Regions from separate parts of the Pseudalkalibacillus sp. A8 genome, predicted to be linked through region 2. Evidence: predicted binding sites of a transcription regulator. Region 2 holds the regulator's gene; the other holds the start of a gene.

Region 1 (4,437 bases), 2.4 Mb from region 2:
CAATAGTTTTACAATTGAAAAATAGATAACTGAACAGGTATCGTTCCAGTCGAAAAGGAAAATGAAGCGTTAATAATTCTTGAAAATATTGAAATTCACCACCAATTTGCAGTTTAGCCAGTGGAATCATGTCTTTGGCGATCAGATAGTGGTGAAAGCTATCGATAATAAGGAATCGTTGCTTAACTTATAGGGGTTTGCAGTCAACTGGCAAGTGGTACATTTTTGATTACCATTTAATATATTTTTTCCTTTTAAGTTAAGTCGAACCAAAGGAATGCTTTTCTGCAATATTGTAGAACGATCTTCCATTTTATAGGGCGCTATTCTACAACAAGAATTGTGCTCTTTCTTAATGTTAAGGGCCATTTCGTATTATAAGGGATAAAGGGGTGGAGGAATGAAAAAAGGTTGGATTTCAAGTATTGGCGGGTTAATCTTAGGCTTAATCATCTCTTTCTTTGCACTTGAGTATGATGGCTGGAAAATCATACGGCATAATAGGGCTGGAGAAGTTTATCAAGTAACAAACGAGATTGACGTTAATCTTATAACCAATTCTTTTCTTATAATTGTCGCTTCGGGAATTCTTATCTACATCACTTTAACACTTGTAGAAAAATAACAATTAAAAAGCATAACGTTTCTGCAATAAAGCTGATGCAAATCAGTCTAAAAACGATCTTCCACAAGCGATTGTGGAGTAACACAGGCAGAAAATGATTCAACTTTTTTATAAAAACTAAACTTAAATCTGTTAGATAAGAATCCATTTTAATCAATCTTTTTTCAAATCGGTTCTTTTTTGTGCTGTAAAATATGGGAGTTGTTGAACGTTTATTATAAAGCTACAGCTCGATCCTCCCCCTTGTGCTAAATATCAACCTGCAAGCTCGAAGTAATCGCCACAACACACCTTGTAAGGGCTTGGTTTGGTTGAAAATACGTCAACCCCTACCAAGATGATGAATTTACAGTATAACTTCTAGTTTGAACTGGATCAGTTGATTTCAACAAGTCTTCAAGACGAATCTTATCCTTCATCGAATGTTTTCCCTCTATCACAATCATAAGATCCCGACAATGAAGACTTATCACAAAAGAAACTAGGCTCGGTAATCGTTCGACTTTACAACATTTATCTTTAGCATAAATATAAACGTTACTGGAACAGCTTTGGCAGAATTTATATAATTCTAAGATATTCAATAAACGGAAACGATGGGATGATATCTTAACAGAACATACGTTTTTCAATGAAAATCCCCCTCGTAATAAGTTGTCCTACTATTAGTTTCTCACAAGATAGTCCTTTCATATACCAGGAGAATTTGTCGTATATAGACTTCTTTTGTTTTTGGGGCACGATAGTCTTCGACTGTTATACCGAAAGTTTAACAGGCTTTTTTTATGTATTCGGTTATGGTTTTTATCTATTTACAAATAATAAAAAATAAAAAGGAAGATTAGATGAGAACACCGGATAGCTTGTTCCATTTATTCGCATTATTGTTTATCATCATCTACTTTTTTATACTTATAAAGCTATTCCCCTTGCTAGGTTGGTGAAATTATGGTTAAACGATGGATGAACTTGAATGTAAACCTGTCATGGTTCTTTGGATTCTACTTCAGTTTTCGACTGATGTTTTTTCCAGGAGTCTCTTTTCCCGTTAGTTTCTCCTGGGTCATCATTTTGACTTCCTTCACCAATGCATTGTTTCTACCTAAGCTATATGATTATTATCGTATACTTCAGGAGAAAGACAATTGAATACAGGATACTGTGAGTCGGGAACTGAAATAGGTATTCTAAGGAAACGTTAAGCATCCATATCAAGATGAAGGGAAAACCGATCCAGAGCTTCATCACTCACCACGGCCTTGTTGTTGTTTTCGTACCCATTGGAAAAGCAGTTGTTCCTTTCCTTTTAACAAGGTTGAAAACACATCACATGTTGTATACAAGCGAACCGTCCCACAGTGTTCACATGTCTCACTGGCATGAGCAACATAATGCACTTCCCAACTCTCCTCTTTTCGAATTTGGAATAAGCATGGTGTTTCTTCCACGACACAAACAAAGGATAGATGATAGGGTTTTCCGGCAAAGTTATATTCGACACGTAACGAATCCCAATCGTATGTTGAGAACTTCATTTTTTAACCTCACCTTCATGACTCATAATGATCAGGCAAGTATCTCTGTTCTAAAGAACGTTTAGAAAACTTAAGTTTTTATTTTCCTTAAGGTCTACTCTCCCCACTTCTCTTTCACGGCTTTTACCTCGCTGATATTAAAAAACAGAACCGTACTTATCGTATCGTGTTCGCCCTGAATACGGATTGTTTTTTGGATCGGATCGATTTTTTTAACCTTCCCTATCATCGATGTAAAGAACCCTTCTTTCCATATTGTAATTTTTACAAAGGTGTTGTTTTGAAGGCTGTATATAATTTGCCGTTCGATTTCTTCGGTTTGTTCTTCACTGAGGAACGGTCTCGGGGATGCGATCGTGTTTCGATCAAACCCGTCCAGTAAGGTCACATGTTCTGGTAAACAAAACCCTTGCCACTTCATCATTCCTCGATCTTTATTCATACTTTCCACCTTTTTATTCTTATTTTACGAACATATGTTCTGTTTTGCAAGTATTTATTTTTTGAGTCTCTGATCTCATGAAGTATCATCGGTTTACTTTTCTTAAAAAAGGGTTCTTGCAGTAGCATTGTTTTTCAAAAAATCATTGCCATCGGGGGAACCACAAGGGTTTGCTTATAGGACGGTAAGGTGACCCGAGACGCCTCCTAACCGCCTATGGCATCTCGCTTCCCTCTAAAACCCAAGCGAACAAGAGACTGTAAGAGGATGACCAGTTATGTCATCATCCACATTCGCTTTGTTCCATTGGGTTTCTTGACGAGTGAACGATTCCGAAAATTAATTTCGATTTGTCGCCTTCTTTACCACGAGAGGCAATATTGTCCACTTCGGTCGCCAAGTCAGGATCCATATAAAATGAAGTGAAAACCTTCTTCACTTTTTTCTTTTTCGTTTTCTTACCAGCTGCTAAGTCTCGTAGGTAATCATCATCCTTTTTAACAAGGGTGTTGTTAATTTTTTCAACTTTATCATTAACAACATTGTCGTCATTAACATCATCATTGACATATGTTTTAATGTCTGTTTTGTTGATGTCATCGTCATTATTTTTAACCTTGGTATTGTTGTCTTTTTTATCTTTATCGTCATCATTGATGTCATTGTCGTAGGATTTGAAAAAGATTTGGGTCGCAATAGGCTTTCTCCAGATGGTTATACACTTGGATGGAATGACGGAGAGGTCTCAAACCAATTTATTTTCTATAGTCATTTACAAGTTATACCAAGATATAATGACGAACCATTTGCTGGTAAAGGAGTTCGTTATTAAATAAATAAGTAATTATCTTCTGTAAAAGAGGACGATAATCAAAACAAGCTAAAATAAATGTTTATGGCAATTAACCTTTGTATGTTTGGCAGTATATTTATTAGCAACAAGGTATTAAACTCTTTCAAAAATGTGTGAATTAGTAAAGATATTTAAAGATGCATTCAGAAATATTCCACAATCGGGCCATTATGTTGAATAAGAAGGAATGATAACACGGAATATTGAAGGAATTTTGAGCAATCGAGAAGAAGTCTATGGATAAACTTTGATTGTGTAAATAAACAATAGTGAGAGGGGATAATTACATGAATCAAAATTACAACACTTCTACGCGGCCTCCAGTGGTCGATCGGGCCACCTGGCAGGCCAAACTGGATGAGTTGCGGATCAGAGAGAAGGTGCATACTCGCGAAGGTGACGCAATTGCGGCAGCCCGTCGGCGGCTGCCGATGGTCGAGGTGGACTCGACCATCCCGCTGATCGGCCCGGATGGCCCGGTTACGCTGCTGGAGACGTTCGAGGGCCGCCACCAGCTGATCGCCTACTTTCACATGTGGCACACCGGCAGACCCGCCGCGGAGCAGTGCGAGGGCTGCACCTTCTCCACGACCCATATCAACGAGCTGTCCTATCTGAACTCGCGGGCCGTCAGCTACGCGACTTTCTGTCAGGGGCCGTATGAGGAGAGTTCGCGGTATCGCGACTTCATGGGCTGGACGGTTCCCTGGTACTCGGTGCCCCAAGACGCCGCGGACCAGTTGATCGTTGACCGGCACTTCGGCATCCTGGTCAGTTATCTCCGGGATGGCGACAAGGTCTACGAGACCTACTGGACCACAGGCCGCGGCAACGAACGGATGGCACCGTCGTACGGACTGCTGGACCTGACTGTCTACGGCCGTCAGGAGTTTTGGGAGGATTCACCCGAGGGCTGGCCGCAGCGTTGGGGCTCAAAAGGTGGTCAGTTTCAGATGGACGGCCGCCCGACCGCCCAGTGGTC
Region 2 (4,437 bases):
CTGATGCAATACAAAAACAAGCCCGATTTGAATTATTTTTCAAACCAGGCTCGTTTATTAATGGTAGCGTTTCTTTTCATTTTTCAATTTCTCAGGGGTAACGTCTTTTCCTTCTGGATCAACAACTTTGATAGAACGCAATTGATCCTTAAAACCACCGCGGAATGCTTTCAAATATTCTTCACGCAGTTTTCGTTGTTCTTCTTGCTCTTTTTTGCTCAACCCTTCATCTTTCGATTTCCGTGCGAGCTCATTGATTCGATCTATTTTTTGTTTCGGCAGCATTGTCAAACTCCTTTTACAAAGACTTGATTCCTTGTTTGTCTTATTCTAACGTATTTTAAAGGAGATTTCTAATCTTCTGTCCTGCCATTTTTGTTTATATGGTCTTGATACCGCCTATGGACTGTGGCTTTTGAAACATCATAACCAAATCCTTGTAATGTAGTGGCGATCTCCTGGAAGGTCAACTCCAGATTCCTAAGACGAACAATCTCTTCGGTTGGGATCTCCTTTTTCTCACGCCCGCCCTGATTCAGGTTAGTGAGGTTTTTTTCTGGCCGATATCCACCGTCGACTGCACGTCTCATCCCCCTCTTAATTTTTGCATTGTGAAGCTTCCGCTGATAGTCTTCAACCAGACTCACGATTTCCAAGACCATTGAATCGGCCTCCGTTAGTTGAAGCTCCCCCTGTTCACTGATCGTAAAGCACTTTACATTATATTTTCCGAGTGTATGAAGGATCGCAATCTTTGCACTGCCTCTTCCGATCCTGGTTTCATCCTGGACAAGGAGGACATCCATTTTTCCTTCTTTGGCCATATCCAAGACTTCGAGCATTCCCTCACGATCCACATCATATCCGCTTTTCCTTTCGTGAATCGAGTAGATGACATTAAAGTTGAAGTGGTCAGCCAGCCGATTCAGTTCCGCCTCCTGACGTTCAAGAGATGAGGCCTGTGTTTCTTTTTCCGTACTTACCCTGCAATAGATGACTGCATTCATATTATGTTCCCTTCACGAAGAGTTATTTGGATGCAAGTTGATTTACATCTGCTTCTACTGGAATGATGACTGTATCACCAGGTTGTAACTGATCCGCTTTTACTCTGTTATTGCTTTCGACCCATTTTACGAAGGCCTCGCTTGTAAATGTATGGTTTTCCTTAAACTTTCTAGATAATTCCCAAAGAGTGTCCCCTTGTTCGATTCTAACATTTATGTATTTCTCTGTTGTATCTGACTTCGCATTCACAAAAGAATAAGTACCCATTGTCAAAACTACAGCTATCAATACAATAACAAAAGACCAACCGTTCTTTCTGTTCGTATTTTTCATTTCATTTCCCTCCCATACGAATACCTGTTCTCATTTGTTGTTTTCATTGTATTAAGAACGTTTGTTCCTGTCAATAGTTTTTTCTCGAACTTATGTTTGTATTTTTGTCGAACAAGTGATATACTTAATGCAATAATCGAGGAGAAAAGAGGTGGACAGAATGAAACTATCACGCCGTCAACAGGATATACTTAATTACATAAAGTTCGAAGTGAAACATAAGGGTTATCCCCCTTCTGTCCGTGAAATAGGTGAAGCTGTCGGGCTCGCTTCAAGTTCGACCGTTCATGGACACCTGTCCCGTCTGGAGAAAAAAGGACTCATCAGACGCGATCCGACAAAACCGAGAGCGATCGAAGTGATTACGGAGGATATGGATACTACCATTCCAAAAAGTGAATCTATCAATATCCCAGTAATCGGTAAAGTAACGGCAGGTCAACCTATCACCGCAATTGAAAACATAGAAGAGTATTTCCCTTTACCAGATCATATGGTAGGAGATGACAATGTATTCGCATTAGTTGTACAAGGAGACAGTATGATTGAGGCTGGGATCTATGACGGGGATATGGTTATTGTCAAACAGCAGTCATCAGCTAACAACGGGGATATCGTGGTTGCGATGACAGAGGAGGATGAAGCTACAGTCAAGCGATTCTTCAAGGAAAAAGATTTCATTCGTCTACAACCAGAGAATGCTTCGTTGGAACCGATCATTCTTAACAGCGTTACCATTCTTGGTAAAGTAATCGGCGTTTATAGAACGTTACATTAATCGAAACACAAATAGAGCCGTCTAATATGAAGTGACCCCTGTCAAGTAGACAGAAATTAAAAAGCATTTTTAAGCAGCCTGAGCTCTATAATTATAGGGACTCAGGTTGTTTAATTTCTTTTGAAATCTCTGGTGATTATAAAATCGTATGTATTGGTGGACGGCAAACTTAACCTCTTCAGAGGTTCGGAAAGAGTATAAGTGAAAACATTCTGTTTTAAAATGGCTAAAAAAGTTCTCCATACAAGCATTATCCCAACAGTTTCCTTTTCGAGACATACTCGCTTTCATTTTGTATTTTTTAAGCAGTTGGTTATATTGTTTTGAGGTGTACTGGAATCCCTGATCGCTATGAAGGATAATTCCTTTTACACTCCGTTTTCTTCTTGCCTTTTTTACTGTATCCATTACTAGTTGAAGGTCGTTTCTTTGACTGATTTTATATGCGATGATTTCGTTATTGTATAAGTCTTTAATAGCCGATAAATACAATCTTTGTCCATTAAAAATTAAGTATGTAATGTCTGTTACCCATTTTTCATTTGGCTTAGAGGCTTTAAAATCTCGGTTCAAATGGTTTTCTGAGATGGCATAAGCTTCCTTCTTTCCGTAGTAGGGCCGTTTTCTTCTTATGATGGCTTTTATTCCCAATTCACCCATCAAGCGTTGAACCCGTTTATGATTCATATGTAAATTGTGTACCGACTTAAGCCAGACATGTATCCTTCTATAACCATAAATCCCCTTGAGCTTTGTGTGACACTTTATGATTAACTTCTTGATTTTATCATCCTCTAACTGTTTAGAAGAGGGGGCTTCCTGACGCTTTAACCACTTGTAATATCCGCCCCTTGATACCCCTGCAAGTTCACATAGAAGTTGGACAGGGTATTGTTTCTTGGACATATCTTGAATCACTTTATACTTAGTACCTGTTGATACGGCTTCCATACCCCCTTTTACTTCCCTAAGAACTTTTTTAACATTTCATTCTCGGCTTCTAATCGTTTGATTTTCTCTTCTGGATCCTCAGGACGGGTTCTTGGTCTGCCTTTCCCAGGTCCTTTTGCTTTCCCGCGCTTTTCCTCGAGACCCTTTATTCCTTCTGCCTCAAAGTGTTGAACCCAACGACGTACAACTGAACTAGAAATACCTACTTCCTTCGCAACCGTATCGTAGCCCATACCATCTTTAATATATAGATCCACTACTTTTTTCTTAAATGCAACATCATATGATTGTCTCATTTTCCCCATAGAAAAATCCCCTCCATAATAGACAGATTAATGTGCTTTCTTTTTTCTGTCTACTATGTGGGGATCATATCAATAAGGACAGCTCTATTTTTTATTTGTCTATCAATTTGAAAACCAGGTGGTTATGAAACCCAAGGGATCTACATGAAGGTGGGACAGCTTACGTGTTGAATTCCTTTTTAAATTTTTCCAGTAGTCCATCCGGTATTTTCTCCTTCCTATGTTTCTTATTGATTTTCTGATCCGCTAGGAATTCTAACTACTCTTCTTCTAATTCCTGTAAATCCTTCCCATAGACTACTACTATTTTTGTTATCAACTGTGATTTATTGTAGATCTCCAAGAACGTCTCCAAATCGTATGTATCAATCAAGAAATTCGAAAAAGAATTTGTCTGCACATAGAACAGCCAACGTTTTTCTATATTCCTTCGCACAATTTTTTATAGTTTTTTTGGACTAGTTCATATCGTTCAAAGTTCCCCCGGATTGCCGTGATAATATGCGGATATTTACACAGAATATAACTTGAAGTGAATTTATTATTCATCGGAGGTACCAGACAATGACTGGAAAAATACAATTGACCGCTTCTGAAATCGCTTCGACATGGACGAATTATATCGAGGATTGCATGTCAAAATGTGTTTTGAGTTATTTCCTTAAAATCGTAGAAGATGAAGAGATAAAGCCCATCGTCCAATATTCCTATGATCTCTCTAACGCTCATATCGAAAAATTGACGAGTCTTTTCAATGAAGAAGGGATTCCTGTACCTGTAGGCTTCACCATAAAAGAGGACGTTAATTTGAACGCCCCCCGTATGTACTGTGATGTTTTCATACTCACATACATTAATCATATGGCAAAAGTAGGCTTGCTTGGATACAGCGGTTTTCTATCTATGAGTGTAAGAGACGATATGAGAGCCAATTTCATGGAAGGATTGCAAGAAACCGCCAAGTTGTATGACTTAAGCTCCCAGGTTGCCCTCTCAAAAGGCGTTTTTGTAAGAGCTCCTTATATTGATTATCAGACTAAAACTGACTTTGTAGATTCTAAA

What was found. Region 2 encodes LexA, which represses DNA repair genes until DNA is damaged. Its sites were predicted from a motif close to CGAACATATGTTCG; they were not measured.
Region 1: ACJROX_RS27210 (YolD-like family protein) is a predicted target of LexA. The motif match lies at 2,630-2,643, and genes of this name have one in related genera.

Annotation. Positions count from the first base shown of each region.
Region 1 is NZ_CP174509.1:5,425,731-5,430,167, forward strand. Features, by position in the region: gene ACJROX_RS27200 (hypothetical protein) at 401-625, shown strand; gene ACJROX_RS27205 (hypothetical protein) at 1,870-2,160, opposite strand; gene ACJROX_RS27210 (YolD-like family protein) at 2,255-2,602, opposite strand; gene ACJROX_RS27215 (DUF899 family protein) at 3,743-4,437, shown strand, end outside.
Region 2 is NZ_CP174509.1:3,000,995-3,005,431, reverse strand. Features, by position in the region: gene ACJROX_RS15395 (DUF896 domain-containing protein) at 58-285, opposite strand; gene ACJROX_RS15390 (recombinase family protein) at 354-1,007, opposite strand; gene ACJROX_RS15385 (LysM peptidoglycan-binding domain-containing protein) at 1,030-1,341, opposite strand; gene lexA (transcriptional repressor LexA) at 1,502-2,119, shown strand; gene ACJROX_RS15375 (IS3 family transposase) at 2,189-3,070, opposite strand; gene ACJROX_RS15370 (transposase) at 3,079-3,375, opposite strand; gene ACJROX_RS15365 (hypothetical protein) at 3,635-3,811, opposite strand; gene ACJROX_RS15360 (DUF3231 family protein) at 3,940-4,437, shown strand, end outside.